3 regions of the Jannaschia sp. R86511 genome follow, and region 3 is predicted to be linked to each of the others. Evidence: riboswitches for the same ligand, from Rfam matches in the RefSeq annotation. Region 3 holds a riboswitch; each other region holds the start of a gene.
The links. A riboswitch is a leader RNA that binds a small molecule or an ion and turns the genes downstream of it on or off. The one in region 3 is predicted to bind S-adenosylmethionine.
Positions count from the first base shown of each region.

Region 1 (3,221 bases), 130 kb from region 3:
ACGCCCCGGGCGCGTGGCACGACCTCAGCCGACCTCGAGGTCCTCCGCACGCGTCGACACCTGGTCCCCGCGCACCAGCCGGCGCCCCCGGCGGGTCTCGACGTCGCCGTTGACGGTCACCTCACCCGAGGCCAGGACGTCCTTGACGTCGGAGCCGGCGTCGACGACGTCAGCCAGCTTGAGCAGCTGACCGAGCTTGATGGACTCACCGGTGATGCTGATCGCCCGCATCGCAGCAGCATCGCAGCAGCCCCGCGACGGCCGCGACCCGCCGCGACCCGCCGCGACCCGCAGCAGGGGGCCGCGACCCGCCGGCTCGTCAGCCGGCGGAGAGCAGGTGGGCCGTCGACACCACGGTGGCGAACTCGCCGTGCAGGTTCGTCGCGGTGGCGCGGGCGAGCTCCTCGGCGCTGACCGTCGAGCCGTCCGGCGCCTGCCGGTCGTGGGTGTGGGTCGCGTCCAGGGCGAACAGCACCCGGTGGCCCAGGTTGGCGCCGACCCGGGCGGTCGTCTCGCAGCAGTGGTTCGTGGTGACGCCGCAGACCACGACCGCCTCCACCCCGGTGGCGCGCAGCCAGGCGTCCAGGTCGGGTGAGCCGTGGAAGGCGGAGTTCACGGTCTTGGTGACGAGCAGGTCGCAGCCCTCCCCCACGCAGTCGGCGAAGGCGTGCCCGGGCGTGCCCGGGGTCAGCGGGGAGCCGGGCGTCGTCGAGTCGTGGCGGACCAGCACCACCGGCCGGCCGGCCGTACGCCACGTCTCCAGCAGGGCGGCCACATTGGCCTCGCACGCCGGGTTGTCACGTCGGCCCCACCACGCCCGGTCGGCGAAGCCACGCTGGACGTCCACGACCACGAGGGCGGTGCGCGCCAGGTCGGGCAGCGGCTCGGTCGGGTCGGGCAGCTCCACGGGCCCATGCTGCCGCACCGAGGTCGTGCACCGAGCAGCGACGCGGGAGGCCGCCAGGGCCGGGTCGGACCGTCGAGGCCGCGTGTCGTGTCGCTGCCCGGTACGCCCGGACGGGTGAGGCTCCGCCCACCTGACGAGACGGCCGTCCCGTTCGTTGACACGCCGCCGTCTGCGCCGCTTCACTGGGCCCACCATCCAGAGCGACCGAGAGACCTGGCTCGTCGACGTCGCAGCAACCTCGCCGCCCCCTCGTGGGTCGGGGTCGGTGCTACCGCCAGGACCGATGGAGTGATCACATGTCCGGCCCGCTGCGCACCGCCGTCCGGTTGCTGACGTCCCACCGCACCCTCGTGCACACCGCCGTCCGCGAGAGCGAGCCCTGTCGGATGTGAAGGCGGCGCGACCACGGTCGCGCCCGGTCCGGTCCCGGACCCCACCCCTCACCCCGTCCACGCGCCACCTCGTCCCCGCGGGGACCGCTGCTGCGAGCGCCGACGCCGCACGGCCGTCCCCGGAGAAAGGCCCCGCCATGTCCCGCCCGACCCCTGCCCCGGACGACCCCACCACCGGCACCACCACCACCAGCAGCACCAACACCACGGAGCAGCCCTGGTCCTTCGCCACCGCCCAGGTCCACGCCGGTGAGCAGGCCGAGGGCGGCTTCGGTGCCCGCATCCCGCCGATCTACCTGACCGCCGGCTTCGTGTTCGACGACTTCGAGCAGGCCCGGGCCCGCTTCGCCGGGGACGACGACGGCTACACCTACTCCCGGATCGGCAACCCGTCCTGCACGGCCCTCGAGCGGCGTCTCGCGGGCCTGGAACGCGGCGACGAGGCCATCCTGGTGGGCAGCGGGCAGGCCGCGGTTACGGTGGCGCTGCTCGGCCTGCTGCAGGCCGGGGACCACCTGCTGTCCACGAGCAGCATCTACGAGGGCTCCCGCGGGCTGTTCCGCGAGAACTTCGCCCGGTTCGGCATCGAGGTCGACTTCGTCGACGACGCGACGGACCTGCAGCAGTGGCGGGACCTGCTGCGACCCACCACCCGCGCGCTCTTCGCCGAGTCGATCCCCAACCCCAAGAACGACCTCGTCGACCTGCGCGCCGTCGCCGACCTGGCCCACTCCCACGGGATCCCCCTCGTGGTGGACAACACCCTCGCGACGCCGTACCTGCTGCGGCCGATCGAGCACGGCGCCGACGTCGTGGTGCACTCCGCGAGCAAGTTCCTGTCCGGGCACGGGGCCTCGCTCGGCGGGGTCGTCGTCACCGCGGGCACCTTCGACTTCGGCGCGCGGCCTGACGCCTTCCCCCACCTCAACGAGCCCTCGCGGGCCCTGCACGGGGCGAGCTACGTGCAGCGGTTCGGACCACGCGCCTACGTCGAGTTCACCCGCCACGTCATCGCGGCCCGGCTCGGTCCCACCATCTCCCCGGTCAACGCGTTCCTCATCCAGCAGGGAGTGGAGACGCTGTCGCTGCGGGTGGCCCAGCACAGCCGCAACGCGCTGGCCCTCGCGCAGTGGCTCGAGCAGCAGCCCGAGGTGCTCTCGGTAGACCACGCGGGCCTGGCCTCCAGCCCCTCGGCCGCACTGGCCCGCCGCTACCTGCCCGACGGGGCGGGGTCGGTCTTCGCGTTCACCCTGTCCGGCGGCGAACCCGCCGCCCGGCGGTTCTTCGACGCGGTGACGCTGTTCAGCCGGATGACGCACGTCGGCGACGTCCGCTCGCTGGTCCTGCACCCCGCGACCACCACCCACGCGCAGCGGACCGAGGCCGAGCGCCGGGCCGCGGGGATCTGGCCGGGGCTGCTGCGGCTGTCGGTGGGCATCGAGGACGTCCGCGACCTGCTGGCCGACCTGGAGCGCGGCCTGGCCGCCGTCCGCGCCGGCACGCCCCGGACCCCGGCGCCGCCGCCCCAGACCCAGACGCACGCCCAGAGCCACACCCAGACCCACGCCCCCGCACCCGCGTCCGCCCCGGCCTCCTCGGCCGTGGCCGCCGCCTGAGACGACGGAGCAGACCCGTGGCACGACTGCAGCACTTCGGCTGGTTCTTCTCGCGCGGGTTCGGTCCGCAGGGGTGGGGCCGCGACGACCACCGGTGGGGCTACCGCTGGACCGAGCCCGCGCTCTACCAGCAGGCCGTCCGACAGCTCGACCAGGCCGGGCTCGACCTGGTGATCATGGAGGACGCCGTCTCGCTCGGCAACGACGAGACGCTCGACCTGCGGGTCCGCGCGGCCTACGGCGGGCCCAAGCACGACCCGCTGCTGCTGGCGCCGTACCTGTTCGACGCCACGCGGCACATCGGGA
Region 1 covers NZ_JAXHCD010000001.1:1,653,656-1,656,876, reverse strand. Annotated here, with positions in the region: gene SJY06_RS07965 (RNA-binding S4 domain-containing protein) at 25-231, opposite strand; gene SJY06_RS07960 (cysteine hydrolase family protein) at 320-907, opposite strand; SAM riboswitch class I at 1,096-1,197, shown strand; gene SJY06_RS07955 (O-acetylhomoserine aminocarboxypropyltransferase/cysteine synthase family protein) at 1,437-2,915, shown strand; gene SJY06_RS07950 (LLM class flavin-dependent oxidoreductase) at 2,933-3,221, shown strand, end outside.
Region 1: it holds a riboswitch for S-adenosylmethionine, as region 3 does, so the genes downstream of both, SJY06_RS07955 (O-acetylhomoserine aminocarboxypropyltransferase/cysteine synthase family protein) here and SJY06_RS08555 (ABC transporter ATP-binding protein) in region 3, are expected to answer to the same signal.

Region 2 (3,221 bases), 1.0 Mb from region 3:
GCCGTCCGGGGCGGGGCTGCCGGGACCCGTCGTGCCCTGGCAGCCGCCGAGCACGTTCGGCGCCACCACGAACCAGCGCCGCGTGTCCAGGGCGAGGCCGTCGCCGACCACGCCGCCCCACCAACCGGGCGAGGGGTGGGCCGGGCCGGCCGGGCCGACGACGTGGGAGTCACCCGTCAGGGCGTGCAGGACGAGCACCGCGTTGCTGATGCTGCCGTCCGGTCCGGTCCGGGGCGTGCCCCAGCACTCGTACGCCACCTTGACGTCCGGCAGCACGACGCCGGACTCGGTGGGCAGCGGGCCGAGCGCGACGAACCTGCGCCCGCCCACCGGGTCCCCCTCACGCCACACGACCACCTCAGGCGCCCTTGGCCGCCCGGAAGCCCGCCTCGAGGTCGGCGAGGATGTCGTCCACGTGCTCCAGGCCGACCGACAGCCGCACCAGGCCCGGGGTGACCCCGCTGGCCAGCTGCTCGGCCACGCTGAGCTGGCTGTGCGTGGTCGAGGCGGGGTGGATGACCAGGCTGCGGACGTCGCCGATGTTGGCCACGTGGCTGTGCAGCTCGAGGGCCTCCACGAACCGCCGGCCCGCGTCCACCCCACCGACGATCTCGAAGGCGAGCACGGAGCCGGACCCGCGCGGCGCGTAGCGCTCGGCGCGCTCGTGCCAGCGGTTGCCGGGCAGGCTGGCGTAGGCCACCCGCTCGACCTCGTCCCGGCCCTGCAGCCACTCGGCCACGGCGCGCGCGTTCTGCACGTGCCGTTCCATCCGCAGGCTCAGCGTCTCCAGGCCCTGGGCGACGAGGAACGCGTTGAACGGGCTCACGGCCGAACCCATGTCGCGCAGCAGCTGGACCCGGGCCTTGAGGACGTAGGACAGGTTGGCCCCCAGCGGGCTGCCGACCCCGAGGTCCCGGCCGTAGACCAGGCCGTTGTAGCTGGGGTCGGGGGTGTTGAAGCCGGGGAACCGCTCGGGCTGGGCCGTGTAGTCGAAGCGGCCGCCGTCGACGATCACGCCGGCCACGGCCGTGCCGTGCCCGCCGAGGAACTTGGTCGCGGAGTGCACGACGACGTCGGCGCCCCACTCCAGCGGGCGGATCAGGAACGGGGTCGCGACGGTGTTGTCCACCACCAGCGGGACACCGGCCTCGTGGGCCACCGCGGCCACGCCCTCGATGTCGAGCACGTCCTGGTAGGGGTTGGAGATCGTCTCGCCGAAGAACGCCTTGGTGTTGGGCCGGACCGCGGCCCGCCAGCTGTCCAGGTCGTCGGGGTCCTCGACGAACGAGACCTCGATGCCCAGCTTGGGGAAGGTGTAGTGGAAGAGGTTGTACGTCCCGCCGTACAGCCGGGGGCTGGACACGACGTGGTCGCCCGCCTCGGCCACGTTGAGCAGCGCGACGGTCTCCGCGGCCTGCCCGCTGGACAGCAGCAGCGCCCCCACGCCGCCCTCCAGGCTCGCGATGCGCTGCTCGACCGCGTCCTGGGTCGGGTTCATGATCCGGGTGTAGATGTTCCCGAACTCCTTGAGCGCGAAGAGGTCCTCCGCGTGCTGGGTGCTCGAGAACGTGTACGACGTGGTGGCGTAGATGGGCAGCGCCCGGGCCCCGGTGGTGGGGTCGGGCTGCTGGCCGGCGTGGATCTGGCGGGTCTCGAAGGACCAGGCGTCGTTCACTGGGGTGGACCTCCCGTGGTCACCGGGGCCCCGAGGGGCCCGCGCTTGCCGCCACCGGTCGGTGACGACCAGGTCCTCACCCGGGGCACCCCACCGCGGAGGAGGGTTGCCGACCAGCGAGCCGGGGCTTGACGCTGGTGCTCATGACCTGCCGTGAGACTACGACACGGCGTCGTCGGCCCGCCAGGCGTCCGGATGACGGGACCCCTGGAAGGCCCAGCCGGTGGGCCGACGCCTAGAGGGTCAGAGCGGGCGTGACGACGGCCCGGGCGGCCTCACCCGTGCCCTCGCCGACGAGCACCAGCTGGAAGTGCCCCGGCGGGACGAAGGCCAGCGCGAACCGCCCCGTCTCGTCGCACTCCTCACGGCTGGAGCCGCCGGCCGTGCGGACCTCGATGCCCCGTCGCCCGCCGGGCGCCACCCAGCCGTCGATCCGGTGCCCGCCGTCGACGTCGCTGATGGCGAGCATCACCGTCATGGACTCGCTGCCGAAGGTCACCGTGCGGACCGCGTCGTCGCCGCGGGCCCCCGCGCCGGCGAGGTCGCTCTGCTGCAGCCGCATGAGCTCCAGCTCGGTGTCCAGGTCGTCCGGGCCGAACGACCCGACCTCGAGGGCGAAGACCGCCCGCTCGGCCAGACCGGCCGGCACCGGGTCCAGCCGCTCCCACATCTGCCGCAGCTCACCGGCCAGCTGCTCCGGGGCGCCCGGGCCGTCGACCCGCCGGGCCTGGTCGGGCACGGCGCTGGCGCCACCACGCTCCTCGGGGTCCCCTCCGCCCCCGTGGTCCACCTCGTGGTTCAGGTCGTCGACCACTGCGACTCCTCCCCCAGGTGCTCGCGGAGCTTCTTGAGGCACCGGCCGCGGGTGGGCCCGATGCTTCCCATGGGCATGCCCAGGTCGACGGACAGGGACGCGTAGTCCGGCCGGTCGGAGAAGGCCACCACCCGCAGCAGCCGCTGGCAGCGCTCGGACAACCGCCCCACCGCGTCCCACAGCCGTCGGGCGCGGTCGTCGTCCAGGACCGTGGCGGCCGGGCCGGGCGCGGGGTCGGCCCGCACCGACAGCAGCGGCTCGGGGTCGGCGACCGAGACCCGGGCCGCGGCGGCGGTGCGGGCGGCGTCCCGGCGCACGGTGACCAGCAGCCAGGCCAGGACGGCCTGCGGGTCGCGGACCTGGTCCCGGCGTCGCGCCAGGGCCATCCAGGCGTTCTGCACCACGTCCTCGGCGGTGGCCGCGTCGACGCGGTACGCCCGGGCCGTGTGCCACAGGGTCGGGGTGAGCAGCGCGACCAGCTCGGCGCTGGCCAGCGGGTCCCCGTCGCACCAGCGCCGGAAGCACGCGGCCGACCGGTCGGCCAGGTCGTGGCGGCGCGGCGAGGTCGTGAGCACGGCCAGGTCCGGCAGCGGGTCGCCCGGCGCGCGCGGGCCGGTCGCGGCGGCGTCCGCCGCACCGGCCCGGGCGCCCGCAGGGCGACCGCTCGCGTTGCTGGCCATCGCTCCTCCTGTCGGGTGCGGCGTCGACCCGGCGGGCGCACGCCCCGGGACC
Region 2 covers NZ_JAXHCD010000001.1:2,818,077-2,821,297, reverse strand. Annotated here, with positions in the region: gene SJY06_RS13250 (homoserine O-acetyltransferase) at 1-330, opposite strand, end outside; gene SJY06_RS13245 (bifunctional o-acetylhomoserine/o-acetylserine sulfhydrylase) at 359-1,675, opposite strand; SAM riboswitch class IV at 1,712-1,824, opposite strand; gene SJY06_RS13240 (hypothetical protein) at 1,911-2,489, opposite strand; gene SJY06_RS13235 (RNA polymerase sigma factor) at 2,474-3,169, opposite strand.
Region 2: it holds a riboswitch for S-adenosylmethionine, as region 3 does, so the genes downstream of both, SJY06_RS13245 (bifunctional o-acetylhomoserine/o-acetylserine sulfhydrylase) here and SJY06_RS08555 (ABC transporter ATP-binding protein) in region 3, are expected to answer to the same signal.

Region 3 (3,221 bases):
ACCCAGCTCGTCGAGGCGGCAGAACGTCGTCACATCAGGGGTTGTGAAGGTAGCGTCAGGCACGTCGAGGTCTCCCTAGCTAGCCTTGAGCCTCTCAGGGATTTGTCATACGAACCCCCGCAAGCCATCGACCGCGGGCGGCTCGGGAGGAACGGGACATGACCGCAGCCGGCAACAAGGTCCGAGACCACTACGCCAGCGAAGGCATCGCAGCCCGCATCCTCGCTGCGCTCAGGGTGGCAGGAGGCAGCGAGGCGGGCCCGATCACGCCCGACGCGCTCGCCCCACTCGACCACTTCCACGGCCGGGGGCTGAAGGCGACAAAGGAGACGGTAGCGCTCCTCGAACCCCTGTCCGGCGAGCGCATCCTCGACATCGGCGGCGGGATCGGAGGACCGGCGCGGTGGACCGCGACGCACTTCGGTTGCCACGTGACCTCGCTCGACCTGACGCCGGAGTTCTGCCGCGCGGCGGAGGAGCTGAACGCCGCGACCGGCCTCTCGGGTCGCGTGCGCGTGGTGGAGGGCAGCGCGACCGATCTGCCCTTCGACGACGATGGGTTTGACCGAGCCTATTCCGAGAACGTGGCGATGAACATCGACGACAAGCGGCGCTTCTATGCCGAGGCGCTTCGTGTGCTCCGCCCCGGCGCGGTGTTCGCATTCTCCCACTACGGAGCCGGGCCGAAGGGCGAGCCCGACTACCCGCTGGCCTGGGCGGCAGGGCCGGGCACGAGCTTTCTGTGCTCGCCCGAGGAGACACGGGAGCAAGTCCTCACCGCGGGTTTCGAGATCGTGATCTTCCGGGACAAGACGGAGGAGGTCCTGCCGGACTTGCGGGAGAACCGCCGGCGGTTGGAGGAACACGGGCTGCCGCCGCTGGGGCTGCAGACGCTCATGGGCGAGCGGATCGGGGAATCTCAGATCAACGCGGCCCGGAGTGCGGACGAGGGCCGTTTGAGCGTTCTTGAGGCCCTCGTCCGCAAGCCGGCCTAGCTAGGTGGGCAGTGTCGGAGCTCCCATCCTCGGGAGGCCTCGACCTCCACCCGGGCACCGAGGCGCCGACCCTCCGCGCTCCAGCCGGCCGCTGTCCACACCCTCAACTGGGAAGAGCCGTACCACCCCGCAATCAGAGCGAGGATTCGCCGCCTGCTCCTCGCACGGCCGTGCCGCCGACGACACCCTCATCTGTGGGGAGCCGGTTTCCCGCCATCAGGCGCAGGCCGACGAGAGGGTCGACGCAGCCGTGCGTGAGCGATCGGCTCGGCGACGGCACCGCAGCGGCCTCGGCCCTCGGGCTCGAGCCGGCGGCGACCTGCGTCGTACAGCGAACCGCCACCTCGACGCGGCGTCTCGGTGTGGTCACGAGCCCGGTCGCGTGGGACAGGGCCGTCCGGGTGAGGCGGTCTCGCCTGTCGGGACGCCGGTGTCGCCAGACGGGACGTCGTGGGTTATCTTTCAACCAGCCATCCAGAGCGACCGAGAGACCTGGCTCGTCGACGTCGCAGCAACCCCCCGGCAACGGGTGCGGGTGCTTCCGCCAGGACCGATGGGAGTCGTCATGATCCAGGTCCACCGCACAGCCCCGCTGGTCGGGCGCGCCCACGTCGACCTCTGCCGCCGCACCGCCGCGGCGTGTCGACGCGCGCAGCGAATGCCCTCGGCCTGACGGTCCCGGCTCGCGGTTCCCACCGCGCCCCAGCACGCCCCCCCAGATCGCCCCCGACCTGCGGCTACCGGCCACCCGGCCGACGTACGCCTGCACCCTGGAGCCCTTGATGAGCAGCACCACCCCCTACCGGTCCGCGGCCGGCCCGACCGCGGCAGGACCGGTCTCGTTGCCGGTCGACGTCCAGCAGCTCGGCGTCGACTTCGGACGCGGCCCGGTACTGACCGACCTGGACCTGCACGTGCCCTCGGGGCAGGTGCACGCGGTTCTCGGACCGTCCGGCTGCGGCAAGTCGACGCTGCTGCGCGTGCTGGCCGGGCTCACCCGGGCCACGTCCGGGCGGGCCAGCCTGGGCGGCGACGCCGTGGTGGAGGGTGACGACCGGGTCGCGGTGGTCTTCCAGCAGCCCCGGTTGCTGCCGTGGCTCGACCTGCGCGCCAACGTGGCCCTGGGCGCGACCCGTCGCCGTCGGCAGGACCCGACGGCCGGCTCTCGGACCGAGGTCGACGAGCTGCTCGAGCGGGTGGGCCTGACCGGGTACGGCGACTACCGCCCCGCCTCCGTGAGCGGCGGGATGGCGCAGCGCACCGCCCTGGCTCGTGCCCTGATCGCTCGCCCGGGGGTGCTGCTGCTCGACGAGCCGTTCGCGGCCCTGGACGCCCTCACGCGCCTGAACATGCAGGCGCTGGTCGACGAGCTGGTCCACGCGGACGGCACGACCGTCGTGCTCGTCACCCACGACGTGGACGAGGCCGTCCGCCTGGCCGACGGCATCACGGTGCTCGGTGCGGCCGGCAGCGGCCACGCCACCGCGGTGCCGGTCGACCTGCGTCGCCCCCGCGACACCACCGAACCCGCCCAGCTCGCCGCGGCCGCCCGGCTGCGCACCCGTTTGCTCGAACTCGTCGGAGTGGAGTCCCACGCATGAACCGCACCACCCTCGCCCTGGCCGCATCCCTCGCCGCCGTCATGGCCCTGTCGGCCTGCGGCGGTGGGGACGAGGCCGCCGACCCCGCGTCCGCCGAGGCGGGTGGCGGCCTGGGCGTGGACGAGATCCGGCTCGACTGGGCGACCTACAACCCCGCGAGCCTGGTGCTGCGCGAGCAGGGCTGGCTGGAGGAGGCCGTCGGTGACGAGGTCACCGTGTCGTGGGAGTTCTCCGCCGGCTCCGCGCCCGCCAACGAGCTGCTCCGCGGTGACGTCGTCGACTTCAACTCCACGGCCGGGGCCGCCGCCCTGCTGGCTCGGGCGAACGGCTCGCCGCTGCGCACGGTCGACGTGCTCGCCCAGCCCGAGTGGTCGGCCATCGTCGTCGGGCCCGACTCCGACATCGCGTCGGCCGAGGACCTCGAGGGCCGCAGCATCGCTGCGCTGTCCGGCACCGACCCCTACTTCTTCCTGCTGCAGACGCTGGAGGCCGCCGGGCTGACCACGGCCGACGTCGACATCGTCGACCTGCCGCACGCCGACGGCCGGCTCGCCCTGCAGCAGGGCCAGGTCGACGCCTGGGCCGGGCTGGACCCGATCATGGCGGACGCGGTCGACAGCGACGT
Region 3 covers NZ_JAXHCD010000001.1:1,783,813-1,787,033, forward strand. Annotated here, with positions in the region: partial or broken gene SJY06_RS08545 (transposase) at 1-63, opposite strand, end outside; gene SJY06_RS08550 (class I SAM-dependent methyltransferase) at 159-995, shown strand; SAM riboswitch class I at 1,463-1,555, shown strand; gene SJY06_RS08555 (ABC transporter ATP-binding protein) at 1,778-2,596, shown strand; gene SJY06_RS08560 (aliphatic sulfonate ABC transporter substrate-binding protein) at 2,593-3,221, shown strand, end outside.